4 regions of the Arthrobacter sp. FW306-07-I genome follow, and region 4 is predicted to be linked to each of the others. Evidence: riboswitches for the same ligand, from Rfam matches in the RefSeq annotation. Region 4 holds a riboswitch; each other region holds the start of a gene.
What was found. Region 4 has a riboswitch for S-adenosylmethionine ahead of LFT46_RS06970 (bifunctional o-acetylhomoserine/o-acetylserine sulfhydrylase). Riboswitches for the same ligand answer to the same signal wherever they lie in the genome.
Positions count from the first base shown of each region.

Region 1: another riboswitch for S-adenosylmethionine. It lies ahead of LFT46_RS18805 (DUF1737 domain-containing protein); the one in region 4 lies ahead of LFT46_RS06970 (bifunctional o-acetylhomoserine/o-acetylserine sulfhydrylase).
Region 2: another riboswitch for S-adenosylmethionine. It lies ahead of LFT46_RS02500 (cobalamin-independent methionine synthase II family protein); the one in region 4 lies ahead of LFT46_RS06970 (bifunctional o-acetylhomoserine/o-acetylserine sulfhydrylase).
Region 3: another riboswitch for S-adenosylmethionine. It lies ahead of LFT46_RS12980 (aminotransferase class V-fold PLP-dependent enzyme); the one in region 4 lies ahead of LFT46_RS06970 (bifunctional o-acetylhomoserine/o-acetylserine sulfhydrylase).

Region 1 is NZ_CP084550.1:4,035,325-4,039,529, reverse strand. It holds gene LFT46_RS18815 (O-succinylhomoserine sulfhydrylase) at 1-1,178, opposite strand, end outside; gene LFT46_RS18810 (rhodanese-like domain-containing protein) at 1,179-1,589, opposite strand; gene LFT46_RS18805 (DUF1737 domain-containing protein) at 1,586-1,861, opposite strand; SAM riboswitch class IV at 1,875-1,990, opposite strand; partial or broken gene opgC (OpgC domain-containing protein) at 2,172-4,205, shown strand, end outside.
Region 2 is NZ_CP084550.1:506,770-510,974, forward strand. It holds gene LFT46_RS02485 (DUF3151 domain-containing protein) at 1-50, shown strand, start outside; gene LFT46_RS02490 (hypothetical protein) at 207-347, shown strand; gene LFT46_RS02495 (uracil-DNA glycosylase) at 359-988, opposite strand; gene LFT46_RS02500 (cobalamin-independent methionine synthase II family protein) at 1,193-2,401, opposite strand; SAM riboswitch class I at 2,415-2,519, opposite strand; gene LFT46_RS02505 (M14 family zinc carboxypeptidase) at 2,736-3,818, shown strand; gene LFT46_RS02510 (adenylosuccinate synthase) at 4,066-4,205, shown strand, end outside.
Region 3 is NZ_CP084550.1:2,803,996-2,808,200, reverse strand. It holds gene LFT46_RS12985 (class I SAM-dependent methyltransferase) at 1-43, opposite strand, end outside; gene LFT46_RS12980 (aminotransferase class V-fold PLP-dependent enzyme) at 147-1,562, opposite strand; SAM riboswitch class IV at 1,600-1,713, opposite strand; gene hisN (histidinol-phosphatase) at 1,866-2,678, opposite strand; gene rsgA (ribosome small subunit-dependent GTPase A) at 2,724-3,839, opposite strand; gene aroA (3-phosphoshikimate 1-carboxyvinyltransferase) at 3,823-4,205, opposite strand, start outside.
Region 4 is NZ_CP084550.1:1,524,754-1,528,958, forward strand. It holds gene LFT46_RS06965 (S8 family peptidase) at 1-1,050, opposite strand, end outside; SAM riboswitch class IV at 1,354-1,468, shown strand; gene LFT46_RS06970 (bifunctional o-acetylhomoserine/o-acetylserine sulfhydrylase) at 1,513-2,829, shown strand; SAM riboswitch class IV at 2,952-3,067, shown strand; gene metX (homoserine O-acetyltransferase MetX) at 3,080-4,195, shown strand.

The sequences.
Region 1 (4,205 bases), 1.9 Mb from region 4:
CGGATGAGGTCGTCCGCATCCTCCAGTCCCACGGAGAGGCGGACCACGCCGTCGCTCAGGCCAATGGCCGCGCGTCCTTCCGGCCCCATGGCACGGTGCGTGGTGGTGGCGGGATGCGTGATCAGCGACTTGGAATCGCCCAGGTTGTTGGAGATGTCGATGATCCGCAGCCCGTCCAGCAGGGCGAAGGCGGCTTCCTTGCCGGAGCGTCCGCCCGACGGGGCAAGCTCCAGGGTCAGGACGGTGCCGCCTGCGCTCATCTGCTTCGCCGCCAGCCCGTACTGCGGGTGCGATTTCAGCAGCGGATACTTCACCCAGCTCACGGCCGGCTGCTCCTCCAGCCACTCGGCAAGCCGGAGGGCCGTGGCGGAGGAGTGGTTGACGCGCAGCCCCATGGTTTCCAGGCCCTTGGTCAGGACCCAGGCGTTGAACGGGGACAGGGCGGGGCCGGTGTGGCGCATCAGCTGCTTTACGGGGCCGTCAATGAACTCCTTGGTGCCCAGGATGGCACCGCCCATCACCCGGCCCTGGCCATCGATGTGCTTGGTGCCGGAGTAGACGATGACGTCCGCGCCCAGGTCACCGCAGCGCTGCAGCAGGGGAGTGGCAAAGACGTTGTCCGCCACCACGGTGGCCCCGGCCGCGTGCGCCAGGTCGCTGACCGCGGCGATGTCCACGATTTCCTGCATGGGATTGGATGGGGATTCGAAGAAGACAGCCGTGGTGGGCTTGGAGAGCGCTTCGCGCCACTGGTCCAGGTCCGGGCCGTCCACGAACACGGTCTCCACGCCCCACCGGGGCAGGATCTCGTTCAGGACCACGAAGCAGGAACCGAACAGCGAGCGGGCGGCCACTACACGGTCGCCGGCTGCCAGCAGGGCGCCCAGGGCGGTGAACACCGCGGACATGCCCGACGCCGTCGCGAAGCACGCTTCGGTGCCTTCGAGCAGCCGGAGCCGTTCCTGGAACGTGGCCACGGACGGGTTGCCGTAGCGGGAGTAGACAAAGCGCTCGTCTTCGCCGGTGAAGGCGCGTTCAGCAGCGGCTGCGGATTCGTAGACGAAGCCGGAGTTGAGGAAGATGGCCTCGGACGTTTCCTGGAAGTTGCTGCGGTCCAGCCCGCCGCGGACGGCCTGGGTGTCGGGGTTCCAGCTGGGGGCGTCGTGGTTGAAGCTCACTTAGTTCTTTCCGAGGTTGGTGGGCAGGCCGCGGTTTTTCCAGCCATTGACGGTCCGCTCGCCGAAGCGGTCGGGATCGCCCTCGAAGCCCTCGAGGACGCTGTAGGCGGTGAAACCCGCCTGGGTGGCGGCGGTGGCAGCGGCGACGGAGCGCTTGCCGGAGCGGCACAGGAACACCAGTTCCGTGCCCGGGTCCTCCGGCGCCTGGTCCGTCAGATCCTTGATGAAGTCTGGGTTGGGGATGCCGCCGGGGAAGGTCCACTGGATGAAGAGTGGGTCGTTGTCCGTGGCCTTGGTGTCCGGGATGCCGATGTGGGCCCATTCGCCCTCGGTACGGACGTCCACCAGGACGGCGCCCTGCTCCAGCTTGGCCCAGGCTTCCTGCGGCGTCAGGTCTCCGGCGTAGCTCATGCGTGGCCCTCGCCATCAAACTCGCCGTCGAACTCGCCCTCAAGCTCGTCAACGGCCGTTGCAACGGCGGCGTCTGCCGAGGCGATCGCGGCCGGAAGGACGATGGCCTGCGCCACGATGACGGTGGTGCCATTGAAGGTTGCTGCGGGGCTGCCGTGCAGCACGTAACCGTCCGCGAGTGCAGCGGAGATCCGCTCGCAGAACTCACGGTTGTCCGCGCCGGTAATCAGGCGGTAGGACAGTCTTTCCTCAGAGGCGGGTGCGTCGGACACGACGGATCTCCTTCTTTCACGCTTGCAGCTCGAATCGGTCGATATGCCGAGTATTCACCTGAGGCACCCCGCCGCGAAAGGGAGGGTTGCCGACCGGCCAGTCAGGGCTTCACACCGGTACTCATTACTCCCCAAAAACGTAACACCTGCGCTCCCAGGCCGCACCGCCGCCGTCGTCATGTTCCGTAATTCACCGGACGGCCAGGCGATACGCACGGGCCGGCCGCCGGATAAAGTTCTTACCGGGGGCACCACCCCGTCGCCTAAGCAACGGGCAGCAGAGCAAAGAGTACCGGGGGTCCTTGTCAGCATGCGGGCAATCACATCGCATCACCGCGCCACCAGCCACGTAAACCGTCCGCGCTCTGTGGCTGCCTTTCTAGCGGCCATCGTCATCGCCTTCCTGGCCGTGCTGGCGCCGGCAGGTCCGGCGCAGGCTGCACCCGACAGCGGCAAGCCGTGGCTGGGTGCGGTGCTCGAGTGGGGCGAGGATACCGCTGCAGGCTTCAGTGACCGGCTGGGCGCCACCCCTGCTGTCTTCGGCCACGACATCACCCTTCCGTTCCGTGATTCCGAACGGAACGACGTCGACGGCTTCCTGCAGCAGGCCGCAGCCAAAGGTGCCCACGCCCTGCTTACGGTCAAGCCCTCGGTGCCGCTGGACCAGCTCGGCACTGCAGAAGCCGAAGCCTTTGCGCAGCAGGTGCACACTCTCACATCCGGGTTCAAGAGCCAGCTGCTGATCCGGTTCGCCCCTGACATGAACACAAGCTGGGTGGGTTGGGGCCAGCAGTCCGCCGAGTACCGCCAGGCTTTCCAGGAGGTGTCCAGGGCATTCAAGAAGTACGACGGCGGCCGGGCCGCCATGGTGTGGGCGCCTTACCTGGGCAAGGACTACCCCTTTGACCGGAGCCGGAATGCGCCGCAGCCAGGAAGTGAGGGGTTCGCGCTCCTGGACACCAACGGGGACGGGGCCTGGACCGGAAGCGACAACGCCTACGCACCCTACTACCCGGGTGACGACGCCGTGGACTGGGTGGGCCTGGCCGCCTACCACGACGACACCGCCGGCGGGGCCGCCGTCAACACTTTGCCGCGGGCCGGTGAGCTTGAGGAGATGCTGACAGCCTCCGGAAGCGAAAACTTCTACGCCACCTACTCGGAGGGGCGCAGGAAGCCTTTCCTCCTGCAGACCGCGGCGTTCTACAGCCCTTCAACCGGCGGCGCGCCCGAAGCCGGCATCAAAACCGGCTGGTGGGACCAGGTGGTGGGAACTGCCACCTCTCCGGAGTTCGCACGCACGGCCGCCGTCGTATGGGACGAACGCACCAGCACCAGGGACACCGGCGTGGCGAGCATCAGCTGGCTGCTCACCGGAAACCCGGACATTGCCAAGGCCGCGGGGGACAGGCTGAAGGCCTCCCCGATGGTGACCGGCCCTGTCACCGATCAGGCACCCACCGGCACTTATGTCCGCGCCAACACCCTGTCCGGGCCTGCTGCCTGGACTGTTGCCGCCGCCATGGTCATCCTCCTGGTGGCCCTGTGGCAGGTTCCGCGCAGAATCAATGCAGCCACAGCCTGGAGCTACCAGGATCCTTCCACCAGGGACTCGCGCGTTGACCTGCTGCGCGGAATGGCCATCGTCTTCGTGGTGGTCAACCACCTGGGCATGGCCTCGCTGTTCCAGTTGCTCACGCAGGAGGCCGTGGGCTTCGTGTCAGGCGCAGAGCTGTTCGTCCTCTTCTCCGGACTGGTGGTGGGCATGGTGTAGGGGCCCAAGGCAAAGGAGGACTTCGGCCGGGTTTTGGACCTCACGTCACGCCGCGCAGGCAAGCTCTACCTGACGGCGCTCGCCGTGCTGATCGGGGTCTTCCTGCTGTCCCTGCTCCCGTTCTTCCACGCCGAGGCGCTCACAACCTTCGTGGACCAGGGAACCGGCGGCGCCGGGCACAACGGTGCCGGCCGGACCTACGACCTCTATGCGGGCATGTCGTCCTTGTTCCAGTTCCCCGTGCCGCCCCAGGTGCTGCCGGCCATCGTGCTGCTGCAGTTTGGGCCCTGGCAATTCAACGTCATGGGCCTCTACGTGGTGCTCTTGCTGGTCAGCCCGCTGATCCTGGCCGCATTGAACCGCGGAAAGGCCGTCTGGGTGCTGGCCGCGACCCTTGCAGTGTATGCAGTTGGTGCCGTGACCAGGTTCCGGGTCCTGCCGTCGCAGTTCGAGGACTCCTTCCCCCTGCTGGTGTGGCAGGTGCTGTTCGTGCTGGGGCTGGTTGCCGGCTATCACCGCCGTGCCGTCGTTGCCGGGCTGTCGAGGCATACGTGGGTGGTGGTTGCCTGC
Region 2 (4,205 bases), 1.0 Mb from region 4:
TCCTCAACGATTCCGACCCCAGGGCAAAGGCAGCCATCGAAGGCTCCTAAGTCCCCACCGAGGGCCCCATATATGACGACGGCGGGCGGTCACCTTTTGGCGAAAAGGTGACCGCCCGCCGTCGTCCCTGGACTGGAATGCGCCGTCCCTGATTTCGGTTAAAAGAATCAAAGGGCTAGAGGAAGAAAGGAGGAGCTGCGCGAAGCGTGGGAAAGCAGGAAAAAGCGTGTCTCAGGTTCTGTGACTACTACTCCTGGATGTCGTACGCCGACTTCACCACCTGGGTTGAAGCCGAAGACGAATCGGCACCGGGAATTTCGTTTACCGACTCCGATGCCACAGGCTGAGCGCCGACGATTCAGGGCTTCGCGATGCCGGTCCGGGCCATGGCGTCTGCATACGCCGTCCGCATGTCCTCGAGGAACTCCTCCTGGCGTGCAGGGGAACCGGCGAACGCGCGGCCGCTCAGCGAGCGGACCTTGTAGGTCTTCAGGCCGCGGCGCCACAGCAGGGGAACCTCGGTCTTCAGCAGCAGGTTGGCCAGGCGGTTGGCTTCGGTGCCGTGCGCCACGATGACCGATGCGCGGGGGACCAAGGCCAGGAACTTCAGCAGGGGCTTGAGGCCGGCCTGGACCTGGTCGGGGGTGAACTTCCCGTTGGCTTCGCCGGGAACGTGCCAGGGGTGGACGTTCCAAGGCATCACGAACTCTGGGCGCAGGCCCAGCTTCCACTGGATGCCCAGCATCCGGGTTGCGGCGTCCTGGTCGCCGGCGGTGATGAAGCCGGACGGATCCGCCTCGCCGATGTTGGAGTAGAGGCTGATGATGCGGCATTCCTCAACGTCGTGCATGGGGTCGACGTAGGGGACCACGGTTCCTGGTTTGGTCTCCCGCAGGGAATCGCAGAGTTCGTTGACGGCTGCAACGCTGGGTTCGTAGCGGCGGCTCATGAGCTGTTCGTGGAATGTTTCGGGGGCCAGGGCTGTCATGAAGTGCTGGTTCTCCTGCGGGGATTGGCGTTGCTGCCGCCGGCAGATGAGGGCGCGGGCAAGCGCAAACGCATCAGCAGCGGTTGGTTGGGGTGGGCCGGACCTCGCCGGCCTTCCCCAGTTTAGCAAGACCCGGGAAGCGAAACGCCGGCCGCCCCTTTCCGGTGATGGAAGGAACAGCCGGCGCCCCGGATGGCAAGCGGATTACCAGAGCCGGTTGGTGGCCCGACGGGCGCCCTCGCCCAGCGCTTCCAGCTTGGCGAAGGCGATCTGCGGGTGCACCCGGCCGCCCAGGCCGCAGTCGGTGGAGGCAATGACGTTCTCCCGGCCCACCACGTCGGCGAAACGCACGATGCGGTCCGCCACCAGGTCAGGGTGCTCCACCACGTTGGTGGCATGCGACACGACGCCCGGAATGATGACCTTGCCCTCGGGCAGCTTGGTGTCCTCCCAGACCCGCCATTCGTGTTCATGGCGCACGTTGGCGGCCTCGAAGGAGTACGCCCCGGCGTTGACCTGCAGCACGGAGCCGATAATGTCCGCGAAGGGGATGTCCGTGGTGTGCGGGCCATGCCAGGATCCCCAGCAGACGTGCAGCCGGATCTGTTCCTGGGGGAGATCCCGGAGGGCCCAGTTGGTGGCCTCGATGCGCAGTTGGATGAACTTCAGGTAGTCCTCCAGGGAGGGCTCGGGGTTGATCTGGTCCCAGCTCTCGGCCAAGGACGGGTCATCGAGCTGCACGGTGAGCCCGGCGTCGATGATCGCCTTGTATTCCTCCCGCATGGCGTCGGCGCAGGCGTAGACGAGTTCCTCGTCGGACTTGTAGTACTCGTTGGCTACCCTGGCGCAGGAGCCGGGGGAGAGGGACGCCACGAAACCGTCTGAGAGGCCTGCGGCGGCCAGTCCGGTCTTCAAGTTCCTGATATCCGATGCCACCAGATCCTGGCCGGTGTAGGTCAGGGGCCCGGCGATCTTGGGCTGGGCGACGCTCTTGCGGTGGGTGAGGATGCCGGAGGAAGGATCGTTGTACGCCTCGTTGAACGCCTGCCGATCCCGGCGGTCGGGGAAGGACGTCAGGACCACATGGCCGGGTGACGAGCGGCGGACCCCGGCTTCGGCCCAGCGGTCCACATTGGTGGGCTCCAAGCCGCCGAGGCGTGCGAAGGAGTAGTTCCACCAAGCACCGTAATCCACGGAACTGGACATGGCGTGTCCGTATTCGCCGTCGTTGGGGATGTCGATGCCCAGGTCCTTCTGGCGCTGCACCACGTCCACCACGGAGGCCTCAAGCAGTTGGAGGAATTCCGGGGTGATGCCATCGGCTTCCTTGGCGGCGTTCGCCGCGATGAGTTCCGGGGTGCGGGGCAGGGAACCGGCGTGGGTGACGCGGATGTGGTCGGTGTTCAGTGACATGCTGGAATCTTCCTTTCCATCGGTCCTGGCAGTAGCACCTTCGGCCGGCAGGAATCCTGCCGGACCGGGGTTGCTGCGGCGTCATCGAGCCAGGTCTCTCGGCCGCTCCGGATGGTTCCCTCCCACTTAAATCGAGACGCTCCACGCGGGCAAGTCCGGTCCACTTTGTGTCGCGCCAGGCAGGCCTTCTTTTACTTCTGCGCTCCTGTTTGCATCCTTACAGGTTTCGTCCAGTATATTGACAGATTATGTCCAGCTTGGTTGGCTTCTTGTCACAGCCGAATGAGGGACATGGCGGCTGCCACCCACTCGACCCAAAGAACCACCGCACTCAATGAAGAGGTCATGCACCGTGAACAAACCCCTGGCAAACCTCAGGAACCTTGCCCTTTCCGGCGTTCTGGCGCTCGCCGTCGTGGCGGGACCGGCCCCGCTGGCAAATGCAGTGGGCGAGGGCCCCAGCTATGACGGCAACGGACAGATCACCACAACAAAGCTGGCCACTTATGACCAGATGGTTTCCTTCCTGAAGGACCAGGACGCCCGCCAGCCCGCCATGGAACTGGAAGTCATCGGCCAGACCGTCAAGGGCCGCGACATCCACCTGGTCAAGTACATCTCGGACCCGGCCAAGCCCACCATCCTTTACCTGACCCAGCAGCACGGCAACGAACAGCTCACCACCGAGGGCGCCATGGAGTTCATCAAGCACCTGGGCGCCGGCAAGTCGGCGGACATCCTCAAAGGCGCGAACATCCTGGTGGTGCCCATGCTCAACGCGGACGGCGCCATGGGGGACGTGAACTTCTCCCTGGACAACTACCTCGCCAAGGGGGACCGGCACCTCACCCGCTACAACGCCGAGGGCGTGGACCTGAACCGCGACCACGTGGCCAAGATCCAGCCGGAGACCCAGGCGCTGCACAACAACGTGATGCGCAAGTACCGGATCGACTACATGATCGACCTGCACCACCAGGGCACCCGGGCGGAGCGCGACGGCAAGCTGGTTTCCGGCTCCATCCTGTACCCCACCACCCCCAACGCCGACCCGGCCGTCGTCGAAAAGTCCAAGCAGTTGGGCGCCGTGGTCTTCAACAACGTCGACTCCACCGGTTGGGGCCACCTGGGCAAATACCAGGGCGGCAGCGCCGAAACCATCAGCCGCAACGGCATCTCCGTGGAATACGGCATTGCCACCTTGCTCTTCGAGATGCGCGGCATGTCCGACCACTACCTGGACGGCTACGCACTGGGCCAGCGCAGCAACGGCTATCTGATCAAGCAGACGGTCACCACGCTGACGTCCACCGCCGCCGCCATTGCTGACGGTTCGATTGCCGACGCCGACATTTCCTTCTGGGACACCCTCGCCGAGCAGACGTCCCGGCCCGCCGGGGAGGCTGAGGACGAATAGCAGCGCGGCGGCGGTTCTGACCAGGCCCGCCGCGGCCCTTCCCGCATGACGGGCCGCGGCGGGGCCAACAAAGGACCAAGTGCCCCATCGGCTAAACTTGGGTGGTAAGAGCCCCGGAACTCTTCCTTCGCCGTGCCGTGCTGCGGCTGTGTGAAGGCCGGTATGTTCGGGGCATTCTCATGAACGGTGCTGCATGGCCCGCCACCTCGTGGCAACCCGGCAGCCCGAACGAATGGGGGAGGATCCCATGCCAGCAATTGTGATCGTAGGAGCCCAGTGGGGCGACGAAGGAAAAGGCAAGGCCACCGACCTGCTCGGCGGCCGTGTTGACTACGTCGTCAAGCCCAACGGCGGCAACAACGCCGGGCACACCGTCGTCGTGGGCGG
Region 3 (4,205 bases), 1.3 Mb from region 4:
CCCGGCGCCGCCCGTGATCGAGCCTGGGGCCACCCCGAACCAAGCGTGGCCTCCTTCGTGTGCTGCCGATGTGGACGTCTCTCGAATGTACCGCACGGACGGTCACCGGCTGGTGCCCCAAGGGGCACCCTCTTTGCTGTAGCTGCTCAGTCGTCGATGCAGGGGGCCGCGCCGGCCGTTCCCGGCGTGTTGGGCGCCCAGTGCGGGTAGGTGCGGAAGTCGTTGGCGGGGACCCAGCGCCCAGCGTCCACCACGTAGTCCCACCCCAGCCCGTTGCTGCGCAGCGCACGGATACCGGCGAGGAGGCGTTCGGCATCCTCCAGCCGTGAGCCGATGCCAAAACTTGCGCGGAGCGAACCGGACGGCAGGCCAAGGCGCTTCAGCAGGGGATGGGCGCAGAAGCGTCCATCGCGCAGGCCCACGCCGTGCTCGGCGGCGAGATAGGCGGCCACCAGCCCCGCGTCGTAGCCCTCCACGGAGAAGTTAACCACGCCGATGGTGTCCGTTTCCGGGTTGCTGTCCTTGAAGATCTGGTGCACGGTAACGCCGTCGATGTCCTGCAGGCCCTCCACCAGGAAGGAGCGGATCGCGGCTTCGTGGGCGTGCCACCGGTCCTGGTCGAGCTCAGCAATGACCTGGGTGGCGCGGGCCAGCGTGGCGGCTCCGAGGACGTTCGGCGAGCCCCCCTCATGGCGGGCCGGGCCGCTGGCCCAGCTGACGCCGTCGAGCCTTGCTTCCTTGACCGCGCCGCCGCCGGCAAGGTGCGGGACGCCCGCGTCCAGCCAGTCAGGCCGTCCCACCAGGACGCCGGCGCCGAACGGTGCGTAAAGCTTGTGGCCGGAAAACGCGAGGTAGTCGATGTCATCCGTGCTGATGTCCACCCGGCGGTGCGGTGCCAGCTGGGCCGCATCCACCACGATCCGTGCGCCGTGCTGGTGGGCCAGCGCGGCCAGGGCGCGGATGGGAAGGATCTCGCCGGTGACGTTTGAAGCGCCGGTGACGGCCAGCAGGCTGACCCCGCCCTGCTCCAGCTCCGCGCGGACGGCGTCGAGGGTGCCGGTGATCGTCTCCGCGGCCACGATGCTGCGGTGCGGCACGCCCTGCCACGGCAGCAGGTTCGCGTGGTGTTCGATGTCCAGGTAGAGGACATCGCCGTCAGGGCGGCCATGGGTGACCGGGAGGCAACCTGCCAGGAGGTTCAGCGAGTCGGTGGTGTTGCGGGTGAAAATGACCGAGTCGTCCGGGCGGCCGCCGACGAAATCGCGGACGATGGTGCGCGCGTTCTCGTAGACAGAGGTGCTGATCTGGGAGGCGTATCCTGCCCCCCGGTGGACGCTGGCGTAGTAGGGCAGGATTTCGTTCAGGTAGGCGGACACCACGGAGAGTGCAGGGGCCGAGGCGCCGTAATCCAGGTTTGCGTACCGCACGTGGCCGCCGGTGATCAGCGGCGCCTGGATCTCGGCTCCGGTGACTGCCGCGAGGGGCCGGCCGGCAACGGCATGCCGTTCAGCAACTGCCGCTTCGGTGCTGACGGGCTGGGGGGAGACGGTGGCAGTTGTCACAGAGACCTCACTTGAATACAGGACTCCGGCATAGTGGAATCCGCGCTTGCCGCATCCGCTCCGGACCGGCCTGGTCGTCACCCGGGGCACCCCACCGCGAATGGAGGGTTGCCGGCCAGCAAACCGGGGTTTAGCGCTGGCACTCGTGACCTGGATAAAAGCGTAGGACATGCGGCTGACAGGACTGAACCCGCAGCGATTGTTAAGCGGTTTGTTACGCGATTTCGAATAAACGGCGGCGGACACCCCCATCGGGAGGTGTCCGCCGCTGCTTTATTCGTTTTTTCGGGGAAAAGCCAACCGTTACAGCAAATCGTCCAAATAAGGGTTCAGGCGGTGCAATACCTCTGAGTGCAGGATCGAGTTGGTGGCCAGCGCGTTCCCGCCGAAGGGGCCGTCCTCGCCTTCCAGCGACGTGAAACGGCCGCCGGCCTCCACGACGATCGGCACAAGGGCGGCCATGTCGTAGAGGTTCAGTTCCGGTTCGCAGGCGATGTCCACGGAGCCCTCCGCCACCATGCAGTACGACCAGAAATCGCCAAAGGCACGGGTCCGCCACACGTCCTCGGTGAGGCCCAGGAACTCGTCAAGGTTTCCCCGTTCCTTCCAGCCCGTGAGGCTGGAGTAAGAGAGGGAGGCGTCCGATAGTGTCGAGACGTTGGAGACGCGGAGCCGGGTGGCAGCTGCCAGGGACCTGCCCATGTATGCGCCCATACCCTTCGCCGCCCACCAGCGCTTGCCCAGGGCCGGGGCGCTGACCACGCCCACCACCGGCTCGCCCTCGTCGACGAGGGCGATAAGGGTAGCCCAGACCGGAACGCCGCGGACGAAGTTCTTGGTCCCGTCAATGGGGTCGATGATCCAGCGCCGCGACCCGTGTCCCGTGCTGCCGAACTCCTCGCCCAGGACCGCGTCCCGGGGGCGGGAACGCGAGAGCTGGCCGCGGATGGCTTCTTCGGCGGCCTTGTCCGCATCGGTGACCGGCGTCAGGTCCGGCTTGGTCTCGACGTGGAGGTCCAGGGCCTTGAAGCGGCTCATGGTCTGGTCATCCACGGAGTCGGCCAGGACATGTGCCAGGCGCAGGTCATCGTTGTAGCTCGAAGCGGGTTGGATCATGGTTCCAAACTACAGTCTGCGCACGCTTCTGCCGGGGAGAACGCGTCAGTTGACGCTGCCGAGCTCCTTGGTTTCCTGTGCTTCCAACCTTGGATCCGTGCCGAGCAGCCGCCGCAGCGACGCCAACCGGGCGGGACCGGTGGGACCTGCGTGTCCGCCCGCCACCCAGTCGTCGAGGCCGCAGTTCACTGCAATTGCCGTGTGCTTGCAGCCCCGTTCGCAGTTCTCGATGCCGGGGGAGAGGTCGGGGAAGGAGCGCAGGATCCGGTCGGGGTCCACGTGGGCGAGGCCGAAGGACCGGATGCCCGGAGTATCAATGATCCAGCTGCCGGCCGGAGCGTCCGCGAGGCGCAGCGCCAGGGCAGAGGACGACGTGTGCCGGCCCCGTCCCGTCACGGCGTTCACTCCGCCGGTGGCCCGCTCGGCCCCAGTAAGCGCGTTCACCATGGTGGACTTGCCCACGCCTGAGTGCCCGAGCATGACGGTGACCTTGCCGCCCAGGTGGGCGCGGAGGGCTGCCACCGCGGTGCTGTCCAGCCGGGCCGAGAGGCCGTCGTCGGAGCGCGCGTCGATCCCGGAGGCCTGGGCGTCAGCGGTTCGGCTGATGATCACCGGGAAATCCAGGTGGGTGTAGTTGGACAGCAGTTCCGCTGGATCCTTGACGTCGGCCTTGGTGACCAGCAGGATCGGCTCGATACCGGCGTCGTACGCAGCCACCAAGGCACGGTCGATGAATCCGGTCCGCGGCTCCGGATTGGCGGCCGCCACCACGATCACCAGCTGGTCCGCGTTGGCCACCACGGCACGTTCGATTGGATCCGTGTCGTCGGCGCTGCGCCGCAGGAGCGTTTTGCGGTCCTGGATCTTCACCAGGCGCGCCAGCGTGTCCGGTGCCCCGGAGACGTCCCCCACGAGCGAGACGAAGTCGCCGGCAACCACCGGCGAGCGGCGAAGTTCGCGGGCGCGTGCCGCAATGACCACGCGTTCGTTGTTCGAGTCCTCACCCACGACTGCGGTGTACCGCCCCCGGTCCACCGTGATGATCCGTCCGGTGACCGCATCGTCGTGGCTGGGACGGTCCTTGGTGCGGGGCCTGGAGCCCTTCTTGTTGGGCCTGATACGGACGTCGGACTCGTCCCAGGAGTCAGTGCGCCGTGCCACCGCTGGGCTCCTCCGGTCCGGATGCCGCAGCGGCGTCCTGGGCCAGCATGCCTGTCCACAGCTGGGGGAAATCGGGCATGGTTTTGGCGGTGGTGGCGATGTCCTCCACCTGTACGCCCTCCACTGCCAGGCCCAGGATGGCGCCTGCGGTGGCCATTCGATGGTCCGCGTAGCTGCGGACGACGCCGGCGTGCAGCGCGGCGGGCCGGATCACCAGGCCGTCGCTGGTTTCCTCTGCGTCCCCGCCGAGCCGGTTGATTTCCGCCACCAATGCAGCGAGCCTGTCCGTCTCGTGTCCGCGCAGGTGGGCGATCCCGGTGAGCCGGGATGGGCCCGTGGCCAGCGCGCACAGGGCTGCGACGGTGG
Region 4 (4,205 bases):
GTTGGAGATCTTGCCGCTGGCTGAGGAAGAATTCAGTGCGTCTCCTATCTGGGCAGGGGAGAGCAGCGGGTTCTGCGAGAGCATGAGGGCAGCAGCGCCTGCCACATGGGGAGTGGCCATTGAGGTCCCGCTTAGAGATGCGGTGGCGGCCGGGGAGGTGTACCAATCGGATGTGATGCCAACGCCGGGGGCGTAAAGATCCACGCAACTGCCGAAGTTTGAGAAGCTGGCCTGGTGGTCCGTGGAATCGCTGGCAGCGACCGTGATTGCCGCCGGAATCCTGGCGGGGGAAGCCGTGCATGCATCGGTGGCACTGTTACCTGCAGCAACAACCGCGGAAATACCGTCGGCGATTACCGCCTCCACGGCAGCGTCCAAGGTGCTGCTCGTGGGGCCGCCAATGCTGAGGTTCACCACAGCCGGAGTCCCGGCACGGTGGTCCCCTGCAATCCAATCGAGTCCTGCAATAACGTCCGAGTAGAGGCCTGTGCCGTCACAGGCCAGTGCCCGCACCGGGATCAAAGTCGCGAGTTTTGCCACGCCATAGGTTGAACCGCCGATAGTGCCGGCGACATGGGTGCCATGTCCGTTGCAGTCGCTGGACCCGAGGCCGTCGGACTTCGCCGTCCAACCTGCCGCAACCCGGCCGCCGAAGTCGACGTGGGATGCGAGGATCCCAGTGTCGAGTACATAGACGCTCACGCCTTGCCCGGTGCCGGAGGGCGTGTACGTGCTGGATAGGGGCAGCGATTGTTGATCTATCCGGTCCAGTCCCCATGGCGCCTGCTCCTGGGTTGTGCTGTAGACCGTGACGGGTTGGTCCGGCTCAACGGCAACGGCTTTGCCGGACCGCATCAGGGCTGAGGCTTGCGCCGGGGTGGCTTTTATCGCAGCTCCCTTGATCGCATTCTCGAACATACGGCTAACGCCAATACCTTGGCCGCGCAGTGCACTGCTCTCTTGCCTGACGTCCGCTGCCGCGGGGAACCGGACAATGTAATCACCCTTGTCAGCCCCCGCGGCGCTGGCGATGGGAGCAGGGAGAAGCACCGCTCCCAGCATTGAACAGACCAATGCAATGTATAGAGCAGTGGCACGTGCGGCAGGGCGCAGAATCGGAGGCAACGGAACGTCCGTCCTTTTTTGACTGTGAGAAACGAGGGGGTTTTCCCCGTTCAAATCTATCGGGGACGGGAACCCGATCTTCCGAAGCTCGGGCGATCCTTCGCATTCCCTGTGCGAATCTTCGCAAACCTACGCTGCAGTCCTGGCGGTGTGTTTCCACGTCCAGGCTTTTGTCACGACCCGTCATACTCATGGCGTTGGGCGCCCCCGCTTCCTAGACTTGGCGAAGGTCATGAGTGCCAGCGCCAAGCCCCGGCTCGCTGGCCGGCAACCCTCCATCCGCGGTGGGGTGCCCCGGGTGAGGACCTGGCTGTCCGGCACGAGCCGACAGCAAGCGCGGCCCGCACTGCCCCTGAGCATGCCGGGCCCATGTCAAAGGAGATTTGGATGTCCAACGCTTGGTCCTTCGAAACCCGCCAGATCCACGCCGGCCAGGAAGTGGACAGTGCAACGGGAGCCCGTGCCCTGCCCATCTACCAAACCACGTCCTTTGTTTTCCCAACGGCCGAGAGCGCAGCCAACCGCTTTGCACTCTCCGAACTGGCGCCCATCTACACCCGCATCGGCAACCCGACGCAGGACGCCGTCGAACAGCGGATTGCCAGCCTTGAAGGCGGCCTGGCCGCGCTGCTGCTGAGTTCCGGCCAGGCCGCCGAAACGTTCGCGGTCCTGAACATTGCGGAGGCCGGCGACCACATCGTAGCCAGCCCCAGCCTCTACGGCGGCACCTACAACCTTTTCGCCCACACCCTGAAAAAATTCGGCATCTCCGTCACGTTCGTGGACGACCCCGACAACCTGGACCAGTGGCGCAACGCCGTCCGGCCCAACACCAAGCTTTTCTTCGGTGAAGTGGTCTCCAACCCGCGCCAGGACGTCCTGGACATCGAGGGCATCTCCGAAGTCGCCCACCAGGCCGGCGTGCCCCTCATCGTGGACAACACCCTCTCGACGCCGTACCTGATCCGGCCGCTGGAGTGGGGAGCGGACATCGTGATCCACTCGGCCACCAAGTACCTGGGCGGCCACGGCACAGCCATCGCCGGCGTGATCGTCGATTCCGGCAAGTTCGATTTCAGCAAGGACCCGGAACGGTTCCCCGGCTTCAACACCCCGGATCCCACGTACAACGGATTGGTCTACGCCCGCGACCTGGGAGCCGATGGAGCGCTCGGTGCCAATCTCTCCTACATCCTCAAGGCGCGGGTCCAGCTCCTGCGGGACCTGGGCTCGGCGGTTTCGCCGTTCAACGCCTTCCTGATTTCCCAGGGCCTGGAGACATTGAGCCTGCGGGTGGAGCGCCATGTTGCAAACGCGGCGGAGGTTGCGCGGTGGCTTGAAGCAAGGGACGACGTCGAATCGGTCGCCTACGCCGGGCTGCCGTCCAGCCCCTGGTACGAGCGTGGCCGCAAGTATGGGCCCAAGGGGACGGGCGCCGTCGTCGCCTTCAACCTGGCCGGCGGAGCGGAGGCGGGCAAACGCTTCGTCGACGCTTTGGAATTGCACTCCCATGTGGCCAACATCGGCGACGTGCGCTCCCTGGTCATCCACCCGGCGTCGACCACCCACAGCCAGCTCTCGCCGGAGCAGCAGGTGGTGGCCGGGGTGCACCCGGGACTTGTCAGGCTTTCCGTGGGCCTGGAACACATCGACGACATCCTCGCCGACCTTGAAGCAGGCTTCAGGGCTGCGAAGGACGCCTAGAAGCCTAAAGTACGACGCCGGGGCGCCACTTAGGCGGCAGGGCAGGGCAGGCAGCAAGTCGGGAAGTCACAACCAGTCACACTCTTGGCTTGGACCGGGTGGTGTTTCGTACACTCGATCCAGGTCATGAGTGCCAGCGACAGCCCCGGCTTGCTGGCCGGCAACCCTCCTTCCGCGGTGGGGTGCCCCGGGTGAGGACCTGGCCTGCCGGTCAATTGACGGCGGGCAAGCGCGTAGAAGAGGTCTTGCCATGACGGTTTCCGTCGCCCCAACCACCATCCCCGAACACGGAATCGTCCGCTACGCCTCCATTGGGGAACTGGAGCTCGAGGCCGGGGGATACCTGCCCGACGTTACGCTGGCCTACGAAACCTGGGGCACCCTCAACGCAGACGCCAGCAACGCCATCCTGATCGAGCACGCGCTCACGGGCAGCACTCACGTAACCCGCGGAGACACCGACGAGGAAGGCTGGTGGGAGCAGCTGGCCGGGCCCGGTGCCCCCGTGGACACGGACCGTTTCTTCGTGGTGTCCATCAACATTGTGGGCGGCTGCTACGGCTCCACCGGCCCCTCATCGCCCGCCCCCGACGGATCGCCCTGGGGTTCCCGCTTCCCCCTGGTCACGCTGCGGGACAGCACCGTGGCGGAGGCCCGGCTGGCGGACCAGTTGGGGATCAAGAGCTGGTTCGCGGTTCTTGGCGGCTCCATGGGCGGCGCCCGGGCGCTGGAATGGGCAGTGACCTACCCGGAAAGGGTGCAGCGCTGTGCCGTCATCGCCGTGGGGGCTGCGAGCACGGCAGAACAAATCGCCTTTGCCCAGGCCCAGACCCTGGCCATTCGGCAGGATCCAAACTTCAACGGCGGCGACTACTACGGCGGTCCCTGTCCTGAAGAGGGCCTGGCCCTTGCCCGGCGCATCGCCCACATCACCTACCGGTCCGCCGCCGAACTGGAAGGCCGCTTCGGCCGGGCGGCCCAGGCATCCGAGTCGCCCCTTCAGGGGGAAGTACTGGCAGCCCGTGGCCGCTACCAGGTGGAAAGCTACCTGGACCACCAGGGCAACAAGCTCGTGAAGCGCTTTGACGCCAACAGCTACATCGCCCTGACCGAAGCGTTGATGAGCCACGACGTCTGCCGCGGACGGGGAACCCTGGCCGAAACCCTGGCCGGTGCTACTGCACGCTTCTTCGTGGCCGCCGTCGACTCCGACCGACTCTACTTCCCGTCCCAGTCCCGGGAACTGGCGCAGGCGCTGCCCGGCGAGGTGGACGTCCACGTCATCCAGGCACCCATCGGCCACGACGGGTTCCTCACCGAGATAGGCCAACTGGGGGCGCAGCTGCGGGGCAGCTTCCTGGTCTAGGCACTCCTGG